Regions from separate parts of the Exiguobacterium sp. RM11 genome, predicted to be linked through region 2. Evidence: predicted binding sites of a transcription regulator. Region 2 holds the regulator's gene; each other region holds the start of a gene.
The links. The regulator Rex, encoded in region 2, represses fermentation and respiration genes when NADH is low (regulators of the CRP and FNR family bind a similar motif). The targets are predictions, from matches to a motif close to TTGTGAAATATTTCACAA.
Positions count from the first base shown of each region.

Region 1: the regulator Rex is predicted to act here: its motif matches at 3,162-3,179, upstream of pflB (formate C-acetyltransferase).
Region 3: the regulator Rex is predicted to act here: its motif matches at 2,505-2,522, upstream of AC5LIL_RS13750 (DoxX family membrane protein).

Region 1 is NZ_CM187558.1:2,233,400-2,240,312, forward strand. Features, by position in the region: gene pflA (pyruvate formate-lyase-activating protein) at 55-771, opposite strand; gene pflB (formate C-acetyltransferase) at 828-3,074, opposite strand; gene AC5LIL_RS11670 (hypothetical protein) at 3,436-3,858, shown strand; gene AC5LIL_RS11675 (DEAD/DEAH box helicase) at 3,912-5,078, shown strand; gene AC5LIL_RS11680 (hypothetical protein) at 5,075-5,719, shown strand; gene AC5LIL_RS11685 (hypothetical protein) at 5,742-6,854, opposite strand; gene AC5LIL_RS11690 (hypothetical protein) at 6,864-6,913, opposite strand, start outside.
Region 2 is NZ_CM187558.1:2,493,385-2,500,297, forward strand. Features, by position in the region: gene AC5LIL_RS12950 (ABC transporter substrate-binding protein) at 1-294, shown strand, start outside; gene AC5LIL_RS12955 (PspC domain-containing protein) at 379-561, shown strand; gene AC5LIL_RS12960 (FAD-dependent oxidoreductase) at 596-1,942, opposite strand; gene AC5LIL_RS12965 (hypothetical protein) at 2,114-2,407, opposite strand; gene AC5LIL_RS12970 (hypothetical protein) at 2,446-2,739, opposite strand; gene tatC (twin-arginine translocase subunit TatC) at 2,871-3,659, opposite strand; gene tatA (twin-arginine translocase TatA/TatE family subunit) at 3,663-3,881, opposite strand; gene AC5LIL_RS12985 (redox-sensing transcriptional repressor Rex) at 3,881-4,537, opposite strand; gene AC5LIL_RS12990 (ABC-F family ATP-binding cassette domain-containing protein) at 4,687-6,588, shown strand; gene AC5LIL_RS12995 (hypothetical protein) at 6,585-6,913, shown strand, end outside.
Region 3 is NZ_CM187558.1:2,623,596-2,630,508, reverse strand. Features, by position in the region: gene AC5LIL_RS13765 (glycoside hydrolase family 55 protein) at 1-1,389, opposite strand, end outside; gene AC5LIL_RS13760 (cold-shock protein) at 1,651-1,851, shown strand; gene AC5LIL_RS13755 (pyridoxamine 5'-phosphate oxidase family protein) at 1,969-2,382, shown strand; gene AC5LIL_RS13750 (DoxX family membrane protein) at 2,561-3,067, shown strand; gene AC5LIL_RS13745 (DUF3817 domain-containing protein) at 3,148-3,444, shown strand; gene AC5LIL_RS13740 (MFS transporter) at 3,464-4,717, opposite strand; gene AC5LIL_RS13735 (helix-turn-helix domain-containing protein) at 4,828-6,018, shown strand; gene AC5LIL_RS13730 (S66 family peptidase) at 6,023-6,913, opposite strand, start outside.

The DNA of each region.
Region 1 (6,913 bases), 260 kb from region 2:
TCTAATTTCTAAATATAAAAAATAAGCGCAGGCCGAGCGGCCTGCGCTTATCTTTTATACAGTTCCCTGCAAGATTCCTTCCGCCCATTCGACTTCATCAGACGTCGGGGGTTTTGTTCCTTTGAGGGGATAATCGAGTCCGAGAGCCTCCCATTTATAGACGCCCATCTCATGGTAAGGCAGAATCTCGACTTTCTCGACATGGTCTAACTTTTGAATGAACGCGGCGGTACGACGAAGCACCCCTTCTTCAAGCGTCCATCCAGGTACGAGGACGTGGCGAATCCACATTTTCGTTCCGCGCTCGGAAAGGTGTTCGGCAAGCGCGAGCGTGTTGGCATTGCTACGTCCCGTCAATTTTTTACACATGTCGTCGTCGATATGCTTGATATCGAGTAAGACGAGATCGGTGTGATCTAAAATCGCATCCAAGTTAGGAGGACGGAGTGCACCGGACGTATCGAGTGTCGTATGGAGCCCATGCTTTTTCGCTTCACGCAGCAGTGCCTCTAAAAATTCAGGTTGCGCGAGTGGGTCACCACCTGAGATTGTGATGCCGCCGTTCGATGCCTCCATGAACGGTCGGTAACTGAGCGCCTCTTGAATGACGTCTTCAGCCGAGCGGTGGTTATTCTTTTTGAAATCCCATGTGTCCGCGTTATGGCAATAGAGACAACGTAACGCACAACCTTGTAAAAAGACGATGAAGCGAATCCCTGGGCCGTCAACTGTTCCGAATGATTCGACCGAATGTACATATCCCATTGTCATCGAAATGACCTCCTAACGAATGAGCGGCCCTCCGTGGAAGGCCGCTAAGCCTTTACTTACAACGAACCGTGGAACGTACGGTTGATGACATCAATCTGTTGCTCACGTGTCAACTTGATGAAGTTGACCGCATATCCAGATACGCGGATCGTGAGTTGTGGATACTCTTCCGGATGTTCCATTGCGTCGAGAAGCGTCTCGCGGTTGAAGACGTTGACGTTCAAGTGATGTCCTTTGTGCTCTCCACTCATATACCCATCGAGAAGTGCCGCCAAGTTGAGTTCACGTGCGATTTCTTCTTTTCCGAGTGCTTTCGGTACGATTGAGAACGTATACGAGATCCCGTCTTGTGCGTGTTCAAATGGAAGTTTCGCAACAGATGAGAGCGATGCAGCCGCACCTTTCGTATCCCGTCCATGCATCGGGTTGGCACCTGGAGCGAATGGTTCACCAGCACGGCGACCGTCTGGCGTATTCCCTGTTTTCTTACCGTAGACGACGTTCGATGTGATGGTGAGGACCGATTGCGTATGAAGCGCGTCACGGTATGTTTTATGTTTCCGTACTTTTTCCATGAACGATTCGACGAGTTCCACGGCAATCGCGTCGACACGGTCGTCATTGTTACCGAATTTCGGGAAGTCGCCTTCCGTTTTGAAGTCGACGATGATTCCTTCTTCGTTACGAACGGGTTTGACGCTTGCATATTTGATTGCTGAAAGACTATCTGCCGTTACAGAGAGACCCGCAATCCCACAAGCCATCGTCCGTAAGATTTCTGGATCGTGAAGCGCCATTTCGATGCGTTCGTACGCATATTTATCATGCATGAAGTGAATGACGTTGAGCGTATTCACGTATAGTTCTGCCAACCAGTCGAGTGTACGGTCAAAGTCGGCATATACTTTTTCGTACGTGAGCACATCTTCTGCATTCATCTCCCAAGCAGGAGCGATTTGAGCACCGCTCTTCTCGTCACGTCCGCCATTCATGCTATAAAGAAGGGCTTTCGCCATGTTGGCACGCGCACCGAAGAATTGCATCTGTTTTCCGATCTTCATCGGTGACACACAACATGCGATGCCATAGTCGTCACCGAATTGCGGCATCATCAAGTCATCGTTCTCATATTGAATCGCTGACGTTTCAATCGACATTTTCGCACAGTATTGTTTGAAGCCTTCTGGTAGCTTCGTCGACCAGAGAACGGTCAAGTTCGGCTCTGGAGCAGGACCGAGGTTTGTGAGTGAATGTAAGAATCGGAACGAGCTCTTCGTGACGTTCGAGCGACCATCTTCACTCATCCCACCGATTGACTCCGTTACCCAAGTCGGGTCACCTGAGAACAATTCGTTATAGTCTGGTGTCCGTAAGAATTTGACGATCCGAAGCTTCATGATGAAGTGATCGACGATTTCCTGAACGTCCGACTCTGTTAAACGACCAGCTTCAAGGTCACGTTCAGCGTACACATCAAGGAATGTCGAGACGCGTCCGAGTGACATCGCGGCACCGTTTTGTTCTTTAATCGCAGCAAGGTATGCCAAGTACACCCATTGATACGCTTCTTGCGTGTTTTCAGCAGGGCGGCCGAGGTCAAATCCATAAGCGGCTCCGAGTTGCTTGAGTTCTTGAAGCGCACGAAGTTGTTCCGATAGTTCTTCCCGGTCACGGATGTCTGATTCAGATAAGAATCCACCCCGTTTCGCCAAGTCTTTTTTGCGTTCTGCCATCAAGAAATCAATTCCGTAGAGCGCGACGCGGCGATAGTCACCGATGATGCGTCCACGACCGTACGCATCCGGAAGACCTGTGATAATCCCTGATTTACGAGCGGCCCGCATTTCAGGCGTGTAGGCATCGAACACACCTTGGTTATGTGTTTTACGGATCTCTGAATAAATTTTTGTGATTTCTTCATCTGGTTCGAAACCATATGATTCGAGTGCGGCATCCACCATGCGAATCCCGCCATTTGGGTGAATCGAACGTTTGAACGGCTCATCCGTCTGAACGCCAACGACTTTCTCTAACTCTTTGTTTAAGTAACCTGGTCCATGCGACACGATTGTCGATGGTGTGTGTTGATCGACGTCCCAAACGCCTCCGCGTTCACGCTCTTCTTTTGTCAGTTCCATCACACGATTCCAAAGAACGTTTGTCGCTTCTGTCGGACCTGCTAAGAACGTATCGTTCCCTGTGTATTCATGACGATTCAAACGGATAAACTCACTGACATTGACTTCATTCGTCCACTGACCAGGGATAAAACCTGACCATGCGGATTTGATTTCGGTTGCCATGTTGATTCACTCCTCATTCTCGAAAGTAACTGCGTGTTATCTATACTGTGAGTGTACGTGAAAACGTGAACAATATGTTTTACATTCTTGTGAAACTTGTAACAATCTTATGAACGTGATGAAATAGCCGTTTTTGAAAGCGTTTTACAAACTGTTATATTCGATTAATTATATAGTTTGAAACAGCTAAATCCCATTTCATTAGGGTCGAACTATGATCTGTACTAATTTGATTGTTCTGTGACGAACTATACAGTTTTTGGGGTGATAAATCTCACATCACTCGGTTAGAACTTGAATTTTTGTGTCGTATCAGACACAATGAAGGCAGAACATTGTATAAGAGGAAGGGGTTCTACTCATGACGTACGAACCATTAACACCAAGCCACGCCTTTCAAGTCGGCGATCGCATCTCATTGAAGGTCGAAGAAGCCGGTGAAAAGCGTGATGGATTTATCACAGAATTTGAAGATGGAGGGTTTTGGATTCGCTTTGACGATGACATCGAGAACGAAGATTTTATCGATTATCGCGACCAATTACTCGCCGGACTTTTGTCGCGTCCAATCCATGTCATCACGACACATCCGGAACTGAAACCGTTCGAGAAAATGACGTCCGAGTTACAGTATCGCGTTTATCAAGGATTCACGATTGAGAAAGTGGAATTGACAGCAGAAGGCGCGGATGCCCACATCCAACTCATCGAAGACGGTCAAACGTATACACAGACGTTACGTTCTTCAATGGAAGATGGTCAGGAACATGTTCGCTATATTTGACGAGGGAGCGCTTTCGCTTCCTTTGTTTTTGCCTAAAGATAAGGAGACCTATTATGAATTTTACAAAACCTTTTATTAACGAGACGTGGGAACGGATGGGCTTTAACGAGCCGATGCCGGTCCAAAAAGAGGCGTTTCCCCTACTATTAGATGGAAAAGACGTGACAATCGAGGCACCAACCGGAACGGGTAAAACGCTCGCATACCTGCTCCCAGCGATTGAAAAAATTGATCCCTCGAACGATCGAATCCAAGTCGTCGTCGTCGCTCCAACTCGTGAACTTGTCATGCAGATCCAACAGGTCGCACAACGCTTCACCGAAAAAGGCGATGTTCGCATCGGCTCGTTCATTGGCGGTGTCGAATTGAAACGTCAAATCGATCGAATCAAGAAAAAGCCGCATTTAATCGTCGGGACACCGGGACGTCTCGTCGAATTGATTGACAAGAAAAAGCTGAAGCTCCATGAGACACATACCGTCATTCTCGATGAAGCCGACCAAATCATCGACAGCGGTTTGACAGAGGCGGCTGAGCGCATCATCAAGCATACCGCGCATGAGCGTCAACTTGCACTCGTCTCGGCAACACTCACCGATTCACTCAAAGAATGGTCGGCACCGTTCATGAACGAGCCGGCACATATCAAAATCGAACGTGCTGTCAGCGATCAAGTGACGTACGGTTACTTGTTGACGACGCGTCGCTACAAACCCGAACTGTTACGCCGTCTTTCGCACGTCGATGGCGTAAAGGCACTCGCGTTCATCAATAACCGCTCGTTCTTGCCACCACTTCGTGGGGAGCTTGAAAAGTTGAAAGTGGACTACCGCATGCTCGACAGCTTGAAAGGAAAGCGCGAACGCGTCGAGACGCTTCGTGAATTCCGTAAAGGCGAATACCCGCTCCTCATCACGACGGGTCTCGCGGCACGCGGGCTCGATATCGAAGATGTGACGCACGTCGTCCATTTCGATTTACCAGAATCCATCGATGACTTTATCCACCGCTCAGGCCGTACGGCTCGTGGTAACGCAGGCGGGACCGTCCTTTCTCTCGTGACGACGGACGATTTACCACACTTGAAATCATTCGCGCGTCAACTCGGTGTCGAATTGAAAGAACTCGAGATTTACCGTGGCGATGTAATCGAGAAACGGATTGAGGAGAAGCCTCCTGTCGTCAAACGTCCTGCGAACAAGCGAGGACCGCGCCGATGAAAAAAGACCGGAAAGTAATTCCCTTCCCTTTGCTCGTCGAAGAGTCCGAATTGCTTGCCGAACTGAAAAAGTTATATGAGCAAGCAGCTCTTGCGCGAAGCACACAATGGACAAACTATATTCAAGAGATCGCGTCGGAAGGGACATGGCATTTGAAAGATGCCGAGCTCTTCCGTGACCTCTTCATTGATTGGGCCGTCTTCTTTGAAACGGACGAAGACGGCATGACGCCTCATGGTCGCTATTTGGCTGACCACAAGGGCGACATGTCACCTGCTCTTTATCACGCACTCCGTGGACTAGCCGTCCCGCGCTGCAGCATCTTTGAAGTGACGGAAGACGGTCAGTTGAAAGACTGGGAGTCAAAAGAGACGTACGCTGTTCAGTTACCCGAAGAACGCGAGACCGGCGACCTCGTCCTCGGAAAGTTACTCGACATCCGAGGCAGCTGGCGCTTCGGTTCGGCGTTCCTCGCCTTACCTGCGAAAATGTCTGGAAACGTGGCCGACCTATATATCGACTTTACGGATGAAGTCGGTCCCGGTGCCTTTTTGGAGCAGTTTCCGGAGTTCTGCGCGGAACTGATCGACTTGTTGCTTGATTTAGAAGAAGGCGTCATCATACCGAAACCATCAAAATAAGCAAAGGGCCGCGGCCCTTTGCTTATTTTTGTCTGACGTACACGTCAATCTGTTTGAGTATGTCACGAGCTTCTTCATTTTCAGGCGTGATTGCCGCACTTGAGATTTGTTCCCCATCCTCGTATACATCGATGACGACACCATCTTTCGCTTGACGCGTTTGGTACAGACGACCGTTTGAATAGAAGGAGTGATCAACCGAGTCGAGAACGCTTCGGGTCATGTTCTTCCCTGTGTTCAAGTCGATGACGACTTCCTCGCCATCTTCATTTATCGCTAACAGGTTTTGGCCCGACGTTGTATAATCCCAAAAGCCTTGGTCTTCAGCCAATTGAACGACTTTCTCCGTTTTCGTGTCATAAGCGAATTGACCTGGCAATCTGTCTTCAACATTGAACTTATCTTCTCCTTCTTCGATAACATCGTAGAAGCTAACACCGACAGGGATATAACGTGTTTCTGTCATATGAGAGGATACATCGGTAGCGTAAAAACGATTCGTATTGATGACATGGGTGATAAATCCTTTGTCCATGTTCAATTCTTTGACGCTTACGTCATTCATCGCTTCATTAAACGTGGCAATCATTGTTTTTACGTCTTCGTCACCATCATATTCATCCCGATAGATTAAGTTTAACTGGCCATCATTTAGGAATATGCCTGACCATACCCCGTTCACGATGTCGTATATTTTTGAATCACTTGCATCGAACGCGAATCTCGATATTTCTTTTCCTTTTAATTGTTGAAAAACGATGAGCTCTTTCATCCCATCCTGCCCGACTCCGATATATCCGTCTTGTGTTTGAATCGACTGCGCATACGTCCATCCATTCATGAGTCTATGGATGGAACGTACATCTCCATTCAAACGTTCACGATATTGTTGTCCCTCAGCTATATAGTTCAAGTTTGATGTGATGCGACTTTCATCAGCCGTCACTTCAAACCGTTGATCAACAGCATCATCAGAACTATAAGTCATCTCAACAATTTGATTTTCCCAAACAGCTGGATTCGAACTGATGTCTAACGACCATTCTGCTTTCGGTTCTGTCGCATCAACAGCAAACGTCCCAAGCCCAATCACGATGACCGCACCGAGCGCAGCCACGTTCCACATTCGTTTCATCTTCTCACCTCACACATTCAATTTCGTCTGTAAAAATCTTCGACCTAGCCAAATCGTCA
Region 2 (6,913 bases):
CTTAACGATGTCGGCATCAAACGTCCAGCGTCACAAGATAAAGCGGAATTCGCTGAGCCAGTCGCGATGGAACGCATCCCAGAGATGGATGGTGACCATATTGTCTACTTCACATATGGTGGAGCAGACGGGTCGAAGACAGCCGAAGAATGGCAATCGAATCAGTTGTGGAAAGACCTCGATGCTGTCAAAGCAGGGGAAGTGACAGAAGTCAGTGATGACATTTGGAACACGTCTGGTGGCGTCTTGTCTGCCAACCAAGTGCTCGATGAACTCGTCGACATCTTGAAATAAACAGTAGCGCATCAATTAAATTGATGCGCTTTTTTATACACTCATATGGTAAAATTTACATATCAACTCATAAGGAGCTTTACTATGCAACGTACACTTCGAAAGTCGGCGACGGACCGCTCTATTGCCGGAGTATGCGGCGGGATCGCTGAATACGTGAATATCTCATCACTCGGTATTCGGCTACTATTTGTCTTTTTGCCGGCTAACTTTCTCATCTACATCCTTCTTGCCAATTTGATGAAAGATGAACCACACTATCTATAAAAAACGCAGAAGCTGTTCGCTTCCGCGTTTTTTGTTAGGCATTCACTTTGTCTTTCATCGCTTCAAGCGCTCCGCTGTTCAGGAAGTGCCATGGCTTGTTGTAGTGCGGTTGGAAGAAGAAGTCGACATAGGCGAGCTCTTCAATCGTCATCTCGTTTTGAATGGCGAGGGAGAGCGTGTTGACCGCTTGCGTCAAATCCGCTTTCGATAACACTTGTCCACCGACAATACGATGTGTCCCTTTTTCATAGACGAGTTTGAATTCGACTTTCTCTGCGGTCGGCATGAACTCCGGACGATACGCGTCCTCGATGACGACACTTTCCACTTCGAGTCCAAAGAGTGCTGCCGCTTCTTCCGTCAGACCAGATGACGCGATATTCCAGTCATAAAGTCGAAGTCCCGACGTTCCTTGTGTCCCTTGGTAGCGGACGCGTGGTTGCATCATGTTCTCCGCGACGAGTGTTCCCATGCGGACAGCGTTCGTCGCAAGTGGGATATAGGCGTGTGTACGCGCCGGGTTATAGTAGACGGCACAGCTGTCCCCTGCCGCAAAGATATCTGGGTTGCTCGTACGCATATATTCATCGACGATGATGGCACCGTTCCCAAGCATATCGATCTGTCCTTCTAAGAGTCCTGTGTTCGGACGGAATCCGACACAGAGAATGACGAGATCCGCTTCGAATTCACCTTTGTCTGTTACGACATGTGTGACATTTCCGCTCGTTCCACGGAATGCCTCGACCGTCTGACCGAGTTCGAGGTCGATTCCGCGACTGGTCATATCCGCTTCCAATTGATCCGTGAACGACTTGTCGAGATACTTATTCAAGATGCGGTCGGCACTATCGATGAATGTGACGTGTTTTCCGTATGATTCGAACGCTTCGACGAGCTCGACCCCGATATAGCCAGCCCCGATGACGGCAATCTTCGTCGCGTCTGTCGCCCGCTCGATGATGCGTTGGGCGTGCGCGTAGTTTTTACAGAGCTCGATTCCATTCATTTCGATTCCTGGGAGCGTCGGGACGATCGGCCATGAACCCGTCGTGACGATCAAGCGGTCATACGTGTCATGCACGTCTTCACCGGTCTCAAGATTTTTAGCGTGGACCGTCTTCGCTTCGGAGTCGATCGACAAGACGTCATGTTTCATGCGCATCGTCGCACCGAGTTCTTCAAGTTCACGTGGTGACGAGTAGAATAACTCTTCCGCACGTTGGACGACACCACCAACGTGGAGCGCAATCCCACACGAGAGGAAGCTAACGTTATCGTTCCGCTCGTAAACGGTGATATCGAGATTGTCGTGCTTGGCGAGTAATCCTTTGACTGCTGCTGTTCCTGCGTGTGTACATCCGATGACTGCGATTTTCATATGAGTCGTCTCTCCTTTTATGTTAAACAATACGTTTCGTTTTATATTGTGATAAACATCACATTTACTTCTTGACCTTAGTGTACTATTTCACAATATAAGATTCAATGACTTTGCTCACTTTTTCACGTAAAAGTGTCTAAAGTTTGAACAGAAAAAATCCGCTCATTCTCATGACCGGACTCGCCGCTTTTTCAATAATAGATGATAGATTATTACAAATAGATGCACGATCAAACCGAAGACGTTCATAGCGAGCCCGACGACCGCCCACCACAATGCTCCCCATCCGTATCCAAGCATCAAACTGCCAACCAATAGCGTATAGCCACTTACGACCAATACTGTATTCAAGATGAATGGAAAAGGCCTTTGTTTCTTCGTTCGAATCATTTGATACGTTGAAATGATGACTCCCAGTGTCAGTCCAAACAGCAATACGAGCAAAATGATAATGTCATTCATCCTTTTTACCTCCTCATAACTTGATTGGAACGACTCTTTCAAGACTCTCCTTCACGTCTACTTTTCACTCTCTGATAAATGACAATGCCAACGTGAAGAATCATACCAAGCACGTACAAGATCAGCCCTAGTGCAAGCCAGCCGATCGCGTCCCAACCACGTACGATTGTCATTCCGACAAAAAAGAAGATATAGCCAGTCACGAGTAGCAACGACGAAACGATGAATTGACGTCGCAATCGAGATTGTATAGAGAAAAATAAGAAAAACAGTAAGATGGTTGTCATCGTGCCTAGCAATATAAAGTCCTCTCCGTTGTACTCCCGAATCATCGTGCATCCTCCCTTACATATGTGCCTCGTTTTATTATAGCATACAAAATGGAAAAATTTCTCAATCGCTCGTATCCTATCATAACAGTATGTCACAACAAAAAAGCATCATTCCACTTACGGAACGATGCTCATTTTTCATTCATCTGTTTCATTAAATCCATCTGTTCTTGCACCATCGCTTCTTTCTCCCGGCGCAACACCCCTTTGTAGGCGACGCGTGAAATCGATAAACTGATTTCATATAGGAAGAAGAGTGGCAATGACACCATAAGGTGCGACGTCAAATCCGGTGGTGTGATGAATGCCGCGACTACGAATAGCGCGAAGTACGCATACTTACGAATCTTCGATAAGAAGTATGGTGTCACGACACCAATCCGGGTCAAGAACATCGTCACGACCGGCAATTGGAACAATAGACCGAACGGAATCGTCAGTTGCAACAAGAACGTGAAGTAATTGTTCGCTCCGATGATTTGTTCGAGTCCAAGGTCTTGCCCGAGGTCCGTCGAGATATCGAGGACAAGCGGGAATAACCAGTAGTAGGCGAACGCAAGGCCAATCAAGAATAATCCGAAGATGATCGGGATATAAGCGAGCGTACCTTTTCGTTCATTCGGATGCAGACCGGGTGCGACAAACGCCCACACTTGATACAGTAGGAATGGGCTCGCCGCAATCAGGCCGATGATGAGCGCCAAGTTCAAGTAAATCATGAGCGGGTCCGCGACCCCAAAGGCGTTCAGTTCGAGCCCGCGTTCGACGAGATCTTCTTGCAAGTACGCGAGTACATATTTGACACTCGGCAAAGCCATCAAAAAGAAGGCAAAGACGACAAATGCAGATAGCATCAGTCGTCTCCGCAGCTCTGTCAAGTGATCGGTGAGTTCCCGCTCTTGATCAGGTTGATGATTCATGGCTTACTGCTCTTTCTTTTCGATAGCTTTCTTGTCGTTCTCGTCGTGCTCGTTCATCATGCCGTTCGTTGCATTTTTGAACTCACGAAGCGTTTGTCCGGCCGCGCGACCAAACTCCGGTAATTTCTTCGGTCCGAAGATGATGAGCGCGATGATGGCGATGATGAATAGACTCGCCCCACCCGGAATCCCGACGACGAGTGATGATGCTAGTAATTCCATTATTGATGGACCCCCTCAGCGGTTGGATAGTGTTGCATAAAGTAAATGAGTGACTGCAGCTCAATCGACAAATCGATGTGATGGACGCGAACCGTGTCCGGTACGGTAAGTCGTGCCGGTGTAAAGTTCAAGATGCCCTTGATGCCGAAACGGACCAAGTCGTCTGCGACGGACTGCGCATAGGCAGAAGGTACCGTCAAAATGGCGACGTCGATCTTGTTTTGCTTCATGATCTGTTCCATCTCATCGACGTGATGAATTGGGACACCTGACATCGTCGTGCCGACTTTTGTCTCGTCTGCATCGAACCCGACGACGATATGTGTGTTATTGTTTTTAAGGAAGTTATAGTTGACGAATGCCGTCCCAAGGTGACCGACCCCGACCAAGGCGACATTCGTAATCTCGTCCTGATTCAGTGTCTTTCGGAAAAAGTCTAACAGATACTGCACGTTATAGCCATATCCCTTTTTACCGAGCGCACCGAAGTACGAGAAATCACGGCGAATCGTAGCCGAATCGACCTTGACCGCCTCACTCAGTTCTGCTGAAGAGACACGTTGTTTACCTGATGCGTGCAGGCTTTGAATAAATCGATAGTATAGTGGCAACCGTTTGGCTGTCGCTTGTGGAATCTTTGGTTCGTTTTGACTCAACGGAAAGAGCCTCCTTTTTACGACACGTTACAAACGAATCTGAATTTCATACACCTTGATTGTAAACGAATTCACATGACCACTCAACGAATATACCTAAAATCGCTGAAAAATACAGTATACTAAATAGAGAGAAAGGGGTTTTTCACTTGATCCTACTGCAAGTCAATAACTTATCCAAATCCTTCGGCGTCGAGCCGATTTTAGAAAACGTCAAACTCGAAATCCAGGAAGGCGAACGCGTCGCCCTCGTCGGCCGAAACGGGGCCGGGAAGTCGACGCTTTTGAAAGTCATCGCCGGTGAATACAACTATGACTCCGGGGACATCATGAAACCAAAAGACGTCACCATCGGCTATCTCGCCCAAGACTCAGGGCTCGAATCCGACGAGACGATCTGGAACGAGATGCTCACCGTCTTCACGGACTTGATCGAGCAAGAGAAGACGCTCCGTCGCATGGAGGCCGACATGGGATCCGAACGGATTCTAAACGACGCCGCTGCGTACGAACGCCTCCTCTCCTCTTACGATGAAGAGCAGCACACGTTCAAAGAGCGCGGTGGTTACCAGTATGAAGCAACCATCCGCTCGGTCCTTCACGGGATGCGCTTCTATCCGGACGACTTCGAACGTCGGATCGACACGCTCTCCGGGGGACAACGGACGCGTCTCGCCTTGGCGAAGATGCTCCTTCAAAGTCCCGACCTGCTCATCTTGGACGAGCCGACGAACCATTTGGACATCGAGACGCTCGCCTGGCTTGAGAAGTACTTGAGCGGCTATAAAGGTGCCGTCCTCATCGTCTCCCACGACCGCTACTTCCTCGACCGCGTCGTCTCGGTTGTCTATGAGCTGTCACGTCATCGGAGCCGCCGCTTCGTCGGGAACTACACGAAGTATCTCGAACAAAAGGCCGCTCTCTACGAACAAGAGAAGAAGCAGTTTGAGTCGCAACAAGAAGAGATTGCCAAGATGCAGGACTTCATTCAGCGAAACATCGCCCGGGCGACGACGACGAAACGGGCGCAAAGCGTACGGAAGCGTCTGGAGAAAGTCGACCGCCTCGATGCTCCGGACGGTGACGAACGCAGTGCTGTCCTCTCGTTCTCCATCAAACGACAGAGCGGGAACGATGTGTTGAGCGCGAGTGACCTCGCCATCGGGTATGAAGAACCGATTGCCCAAAATCTCCGTTTCCAGCTACAACGCGGGGAATCCGTCGCTCTCGTGGGTCCGAACGGGGTCGGAAAGTCGACACTTCTCAAAGTATTGACGAAACAACAAGCCGCCCTCACGGGTGAGATTCGTTACGGAACCGGCGTCGAGATCGGTTATTACGACCAGGAACAACAAAACTTGTCGGACGCGAACCGTGTCATCGACGAGATTTGGAACGACTGGCCGCTCATGCGCGAGCAAGAAGTACGCAGCCTTCTCGGACAGTTCCTCTTCAGCGGGGATGACGTCATGAAGCGTGTCCATGAACTATCCGGTGGCGAACGCGCACGTCTCACGTTGGCCAAGCTGAAGCTTGAGCAACCGAACCTCCTCATTTTGGACGAGCCGACGAACCACTTGGACCTCGACTCGAAGATGATCTTAGAGAACGCCCTTCTCGACTATCCAGGTACGATTCTCTTCGTCTCGCACGACCGCTACTTCATCGACCGTCTCGCGACGCGTGTGTTAGAAATCACGCCGAACGGCATCGATGAATATCTCGGTGACTACTCGTACTACGTCGAGAAGAAAGAAGAGCTCGAAGAACTCGCACGACTCGCCCGTGAAGAGACGAAGCAGGTCGTCGTGAAAAAACAGCGTGCCGATAAGGAACAACAACGGGAAGAGCGCCGAATCAAACAGCGCATCGAAGAGATTGAGCAAGCGATTGAGCAACATGAGAATCGTCTCGACGAGATTGAACAGTTGCTTTGTGAGCCGGACGTCTTCAACGACTTCGCCCGTGCCCAGGAGTTGTCGACCGAATCGGACGCAGCGAAAGAATCAATCACCGCACTCTATGCGGAATGGGAGGAACTCCATACATGATGCGTACACGTGCCATGCGAATCGAGTTCATTCAAGCGTTCCTCACGGGACTGGCCTATATCGTGCCAACCGGGACCGAGTTCGTATCTGAACTCATCCGCGGGGAGCCGACGATTGTCCCTTCTATTCTTTTTTACTTTTTACCGGTCGTGATCGGCTTCATCATTCAGACGTGGCCAGGGATTCTACTCAGTCTTTTCAGTGGCCTGCTCATGAGCACACTCTTCATCCGTATCGTCGTCTGGCCGGTCGATGTGACGGTTCACACGTTCTATGCACCGGGATCAGTGTGGGCCCACTTTTATGAAGAGACGCTCTTCATGTG
Region 3 (6,913 bases), 130 kb from region 2:
ATTATCCCCTCCAAACAGTTCGAGATCAGCTCTCGAGGTTGTAAATCCACGAACGGAGATGCGATGTAATTGAACGCGTCGAGACTTGTATTGAACCGCCAGTGCCGGATGTTTTTCATAATCGTAAGTCGGATCACCAATCGCGGTCAATCCATGGATCAAGACGTCTTGATAGGCCGATACGACCAGGCTTCGTGGAGAGGATTTCGCGTATAGCGAGCTTCTAACCGGTTCGACGGATACTAAATTCGTACCAGACAGAAAGCGTGCTGTCGCCGAATCGGGATCGTCTGCTAAATGATGACCAATGTGACGGAAGTTAAATGAGCGATTGTCATGAAGTGAAAGGTGTCCAAAAATATGAACGTCATGAGCCGCTGACGAGGTTCCATGTGCCTTTACTTCGATTCCGCCAAAACATCCTTCACTTTTATTGTTCACGAGTGTGACGTGCCGCGATCCATCGTCAATCTCAATGCCGTTCGAATTTGAGAATCCGAGGGCATGCGTTCGACCATGAGGGTGATGACAATAACAGTTAGTGATATAAATGGCATCGCTATGGTGTGTCGTGATTCCGTCATCCCCATAGTTCGTCGCCTCGAGATGATTAAGATGAATATACCGACTGCCGTTTGCGGCACGGAGGCCGTCCCCTAAGTAATGATAGTGTGGAGACGTGATGTCGAACGCATGAAGACCGGCATTTTTAGCCGTCACATGATGCACCCAACCATACGTCACATGCGCAAACGTCAAGGCACTCGATGTCGTGTCACCGCTCGTCGTTCGTTTCACATCGCCTAATCGTGCGACGTTCCAATCGAGTGTCAGGTGACATACCTCGATATGATGGTTTCCCGCAAATGGGGTGGCGTTTCGTAACAGTCTTCGATGCTTTGGGGCACGATCGGATAGTTTTAGAATGGTGACGTCCTGTCCGGCACCTTCTAACACGCAGTTCGAAGGAAGGCGAATGCCCCGAACGATATACACACCTGCCGGGACAAAGACGCGGCGGTTGGAGCGGAGGGCGAGACGAAAAGCGAGCGTGCAATCCGTTTGTCCGTCCCCGACGGCGCCATAGTCTGTCACATCAACACGTTGTTTTGTGACCTGCATCAGATTCAAATATTCCGCATCGAGGCGGCGCATCCAAACAGGACGAACCATTCCGTCCATTTGTTCGAGCGGGAGTGACATTTGAACAGGCGTAATGCGCTCAGTCATTGGAATTCGGCAAGGGATGGAATGTTGCTGCTCTGAGTAAGATGTCTCGCGAGTGACACGATGCCATTCGAGTGTTCGTTGGATGAGGTTTTCTTCCGACCAATCAGAATATGAGGTAATCATCGATGCGATTGATTGTGGGTCCTTTGCATTTTTCATAATAAATCCTCCTAGCATCATCTTCTTTAGCATGTACCCGTTTCACCTCGTTTTTTAGCAATCAGAAGTATTTACTAGACAGAAGCATCTAGTCGTGTTATATTCAATATGTGCTTAATTAAGAATAGCTGGAATCATAATTCACAAGTGCTTGGGATTATTTTTCATTAGATAATCCAGAGGCTTGTATTTTTTTTGGTCAAGTTTTTTCTAGTAAGGCACTACTATAACGCATAGCGTTTATTTCAGGAGGGTTCATTCATGAACACAGGTAAAGTAAAATGGTTTAACTCAGAAAAAGGTTACGGCTTCATCGAAATGGAAGGCGGAGACGACGTATTCGTACACTTCTCAGCAATCCAAGGCGACGGCTTCAAAACACTTGAAGAAGGCCAAGAAGTAACTTTCGAAATCACAGACGGAGCTCGTGGACCACAAGCTTCTAACGTTGAAAAAATCTAATCTTTCTTTCTAAGGAATATGATACCTGCTCGCATCGGCGAGCAGGTTTTTTTGTGTTTAATCGTGTAGTTTGAGGGAACAGTATACGAGCGACAAATCATGAAGGAGGAATTCGGAATGAGTGCAAAAGAAACAGCTTTAAAGATCTTAGATTCAAGTGATGTAGGGACGATGGCGACCGTGTATAAAGTGAAGCCACATAGTCGTTACATGACATTTTTCCATGATGATTTTACACTCTACACAGCAACCTCGAACGATACAGATAAGGTGGAGGAATTAGAGAAGAATCCATATACGCATATTTTGATTGGTTATGACGGAGATGGAGTGGGGGACACCTACTTAGAAATCTTAGGGAAAGCGACTGTGTCAGACGATGAATCGATGAAAGAAAAAGTGTGGAACGACAAACTCGAAGGCTGGTTTGATGGTCCGGACGATCCGAAATTGGTCATTCTCAAAATCGAACCAGAATCGATGCGTGTGATGAACAAGAAAGGGCAGCCACCTCAAGAAGTAACGTTGTAAACTTCTCAAAGACGCCTCGAGTAGGCGTCTTTTTGCTGGATGTGAATAGAGTGTGACGTACATATGGACGAATCATGAACAAAGCAAAATACATATGTGAAATAGTGAACATAGGTGGTATATTGTGAATGTAATCACATTATTCATTTATTCAACTTCTTGAAAGGGAGGAATCATCATGTTCACGAAATTTTGGCAAAATCATAACATCGCTACGGCAATCTTGACGGTGTTACGTGTATGGCTCGGGTATCATTGGTTAACAGCAGGTTGGGGTAAAATCACAGGTGGCTTTGGAACGGAAGGATTCTTAAACAACGCGGTGACACTCGCGACTGGAGAACATCCAGCCGTCGCAGGATGGTGGGCTGCATTCTTAGAAAACGTTGCGATTCCGAACGCTGGATTATTCGATGTCCTGATTCCTTATGGTGAATTTTTGGTCGGGTTGGGGTTATTGCTCGGAGCACTCACACGTAGCGCGGCGTTCTTCGGTCTTGTCATGAACATGGCTTTCTTGCTCTCTGGAACGGTCAGTACGAACCCAACGATGTTGATCGTATCTGTATTGATTTTGGTTGCTGGACATAACGCAGGGAAAATCGGAGTCGATGGTTTGTTCCTTCGCAACTTCGTCGAAACGAAAGTATTGCATCGTTCACCAAATCGTCAAATAGCTTCGTAACTTTTATGCACTCTCCTGTGACAAACCTCTCATGTTTCGGCTACGATAGATATAGCCTACAGAGATAAAGGAGAACGCATATGACTACGACTCATTTTAAATGGCTTGGCTACACAGAAGGTGTGTCCTTCTTGTTGTTACTGTTTATCGCGATGCCATTGAAGTATATGGCGGGTATTCCACTCGCGGTCAGTATTGTCGGCGCAGCGCACGGTTTCTTGTTTGTGGCCTACGTACTTGCGGCCATGTACATGGCGTGGCGCTTGCGCTGGGGATTCAAAGTGCTGACGCTTGCCGTCATGGCATCCGTCATCCCATTCGGACCATTTTTATTAGAAAAGCGGGTACTCCCGTCAACAGAGAAGACATCGAACTGATTCGTTCGATGTCTTTTTTCTATGATACGCGATCCATTGACTGAGCTGAATCTCGTTCTGCTCGAATGTCTTGACGTATTCGGTACGTGAGGACGAACGTGCAGATGAGTAGACCCACCATACAAGCGGTGTAGAGATGGGCAACAGAGACGAGATCACTCAATACCCCAAATAGGATAAATCCAATCGGCGTAATCCCCATCGCGAGTGATTCGAGCACACCGATGACGCGCCCTAAATAGTTCGGATCCGTATTCGTTTGGAGGAACAATTGAATCGGGATGTTGACACGTACGATCAAGAAACCACTCAATAAAGCGAAGACCGCGAAAAAGAAAATTGACGTGAGGACGTTGAAGTTAAAATATAATGGAATGGCGGGTCCGACGAACAGAACGCTAAGAATGGTCAACGCGGATCGCATCGTTGCTAAGCGATGTTTGATTTTGAATAACGGTAAGGCATGAAGTAAGGAAGCGACTAAAAAACCAATGGCGACCATGCTTTCAAGGAGTCCGAATTGAAACGGGGACACACCGACCTCTTGTAGCGCGGCTATCGGGAACAACACTTCTGTCGCGACGAAAAAGAAATTCAAGAAGGCAGCTAGAACGGCGACTGTCCATAAAACGCGTTGCTGCTTCAAATAAGAGAGACCAGACCGTACATCTTCCCAGGTGGATTGTTCGATTGGAGCAACCTCTTTCTGATGAAATGTGAGTCGAGAAGCAAGCAAGGCGGCAATCATGAAGAATAGGGCTGAGCTGAATAAAAAAGCTGGAATCGGTATAAGTTTAAACAGTGCTCCGGCAAGAAGCGGAGTGCCGATACTTGAGATGGAGATGATGCTCTGAATGAGAGAGTTGGCACGTTGAAGCTCTTCCTCTTCGAATAGAAGGGGGATCGAACTCGATAGCGTGACCGATAAGAAGGTGGAAACGATAGATAAGAAGAATGTGATGACATAAAAGGCAGGTGCTTCGAACGTCCAAAGCAAACTTGCGATCCCTGCGAGTAAAAATAATCCTCCATTCAGAGACTCCATTTTGATGATGACTCGTTTTCGGTCAAGTTTGTCCGCATAAGCGCCTGCAAATGGCGACAAAAGAACGCGTGGCAATGTGCCTGCCAGTAAAACAAATGCGAATTGTAATCCAGATCCAGTCGTCGTCAACACCGTTAATCCTGCTACGAACGTAAATAAGTTGGATGCGAACAGTGACATGAATTTACCGAGTAATAATATCGATAAATTGGAAGAAAAGAATTTCATAGAGAACACTCCTTTGCAAATTAGTTAAATGTGATTTAACATTAGCATAAAGGCAAGCGAGTGAAATGTAAACATAAAGTTCAATATAATTTAACTTATAGAGGTGGCATATGATTGGTGAACGAATTAAAACGTTACGAAAACAGAAGAAAATGACCCAAACGCAGTTGGCGGAAGGGATCGTCACGAAATCGATGCTCAGTATGATTGAAAATGGGAAAGCGGAGGCATCGATGCGTAGCTTACGAGAACTCGCAAGTCGGTTAGATGTGTCGATGCAGCAGTTATTGACTGACCCGAAAGAAGCTGAACTACAGACGATGGTCGAGCAGTTAGAATATGAAGAAATGACACTCGTTTCGCGGCCAGATCAAGAAATACGACAGATGCTTTCCCCATACTTAAAAGAAGAAATGAACTCCGTGTGGCAAGGTAAAGCATACATGTTGTATGGGGATACGTACTTTCAAGAAGGAGAAAATGAGAAGGTATTGACCTACTACGATCGTGCCATTGAAATTTTTGAGAAGCTAGGTGAGTCTGAGGAATTGGCAATGGGACGAATCAGCCAGGCTTATTATTTATTGATGTGGAACCGATTTGAAGAATCGCTTGAACGGATTGACGCGATCGAACTTCTTGATGCGAAATACATGAAAACGAAAACGAGAACTGAGTACGTCATGTTGATTGTATTTAAAAACCTTCTTTGTGATGAGGATTTGGAAGATTCGATTCGACAGCTTGAAGACGTGCTCGAGTATATGAAACGAACAAGAATCTACTACCGTGCGGACGACGTGTATCGCACCATTTCGATTTGTGCGCTCTATTTGAACGATGAAATGCAAGTTCGTGAGTCTTTACAAAAGGCGAAGCAATACATTCAATTCACGGAAGACCGCTTGGCAGAAATCAAAGTGGCACTTTCCGAAGCGCTCTATGCGATGGAATATCGACATATTGATCTGTTAGGGGAAAACGTCAAGTTGATGGAATCACTCACGACAGAGGTTGAGCCGTTCATTGCGGCGATTTCGATGGCGAAAGGTGTGTACTACGCTTTTCGAGGGGAATCGGAAAAAGGAAGAGAGTGTTTATTGGCACTATGGGAAAACAGAGACGAGTGGAAAGCACATAGTTTAGTCGATATCGCGATTTACTACGAAGGGTTATTAAGGGGAACATTGAACGGATGCGGAGACGACTGGGTATCGGTCATCGAAGAACAAGTAGCGAAATTCCCGCAAGGACTGTTTCGCAAACGTTTAGAATTATTACTACAACAAATCAAGGGCTGACGCATCAGCCCTTGAACGTTTGAATCAAAGTCCCTTGATCATGCTCGACTTGGACGGAAGCGTGGGCCCCATTGACGAGCGTCATCTGCGGCGGAACGTGTCCGAAATCGATATCGAAAAAGATAGGAACCTCTAACATGTGGTGGAGCTCCTCATACACCATCTCAGTCGTATAGTCTTGATGCACAGATGGGGCATCACTTCGTCCAAACAGAATACCAGACGTCTGATCGAACCAACCGGCCCACTTCATTTGAAGGAGGGTCCTTTTTAATGCGGGGACGTTCATCTCGGCATTCTCAAAATACCAAAGAATCGGTTCATCATTCAGGTAATCGTGTTGGAATGTCCTGACGTCGCCATACGGTGTCCCGATTGTATGTAAGAGCACATCGAGACATCCACCAAGCAATCGACCTGTCGCGTGTTGACCCCCAATCGCTTTCCATTCCGTTGTTTCACTCAAATGAAACAGGTGTGGCGTCGGATTGTCATGCTGCCATTCCTTTTGAAACTTCTCAGACGAGCGTTGGATGACCGTCTCGTCGACCCGCGTCGACAATACATCTAACCAGCGTGAACTCGTCTCATCCCAAATATCCGCACGTAAATCGACCAGGTTCGGACCATGGGCCGAGGCGATTCCGGTTTTTAATGTATAGACGAAGAGTAACAAACTCGTATCTGAATAACCGAGCATCCATTTCGCGGGTAAGGATTGCCAATCGATTTGATCGAGGATTTCCATTAAGAGTTCCCCACCCCAGGGCGGGATGATCAAGTCGACATTGTCGTTTTGAAGGAGATTGGTCAATTCATTTACTCGTACGCGAGCCGGGGAGGACTTCCCTAATTGTTGTTTCCACGCATTCGGAGTGAATTGTAACGTGAACCC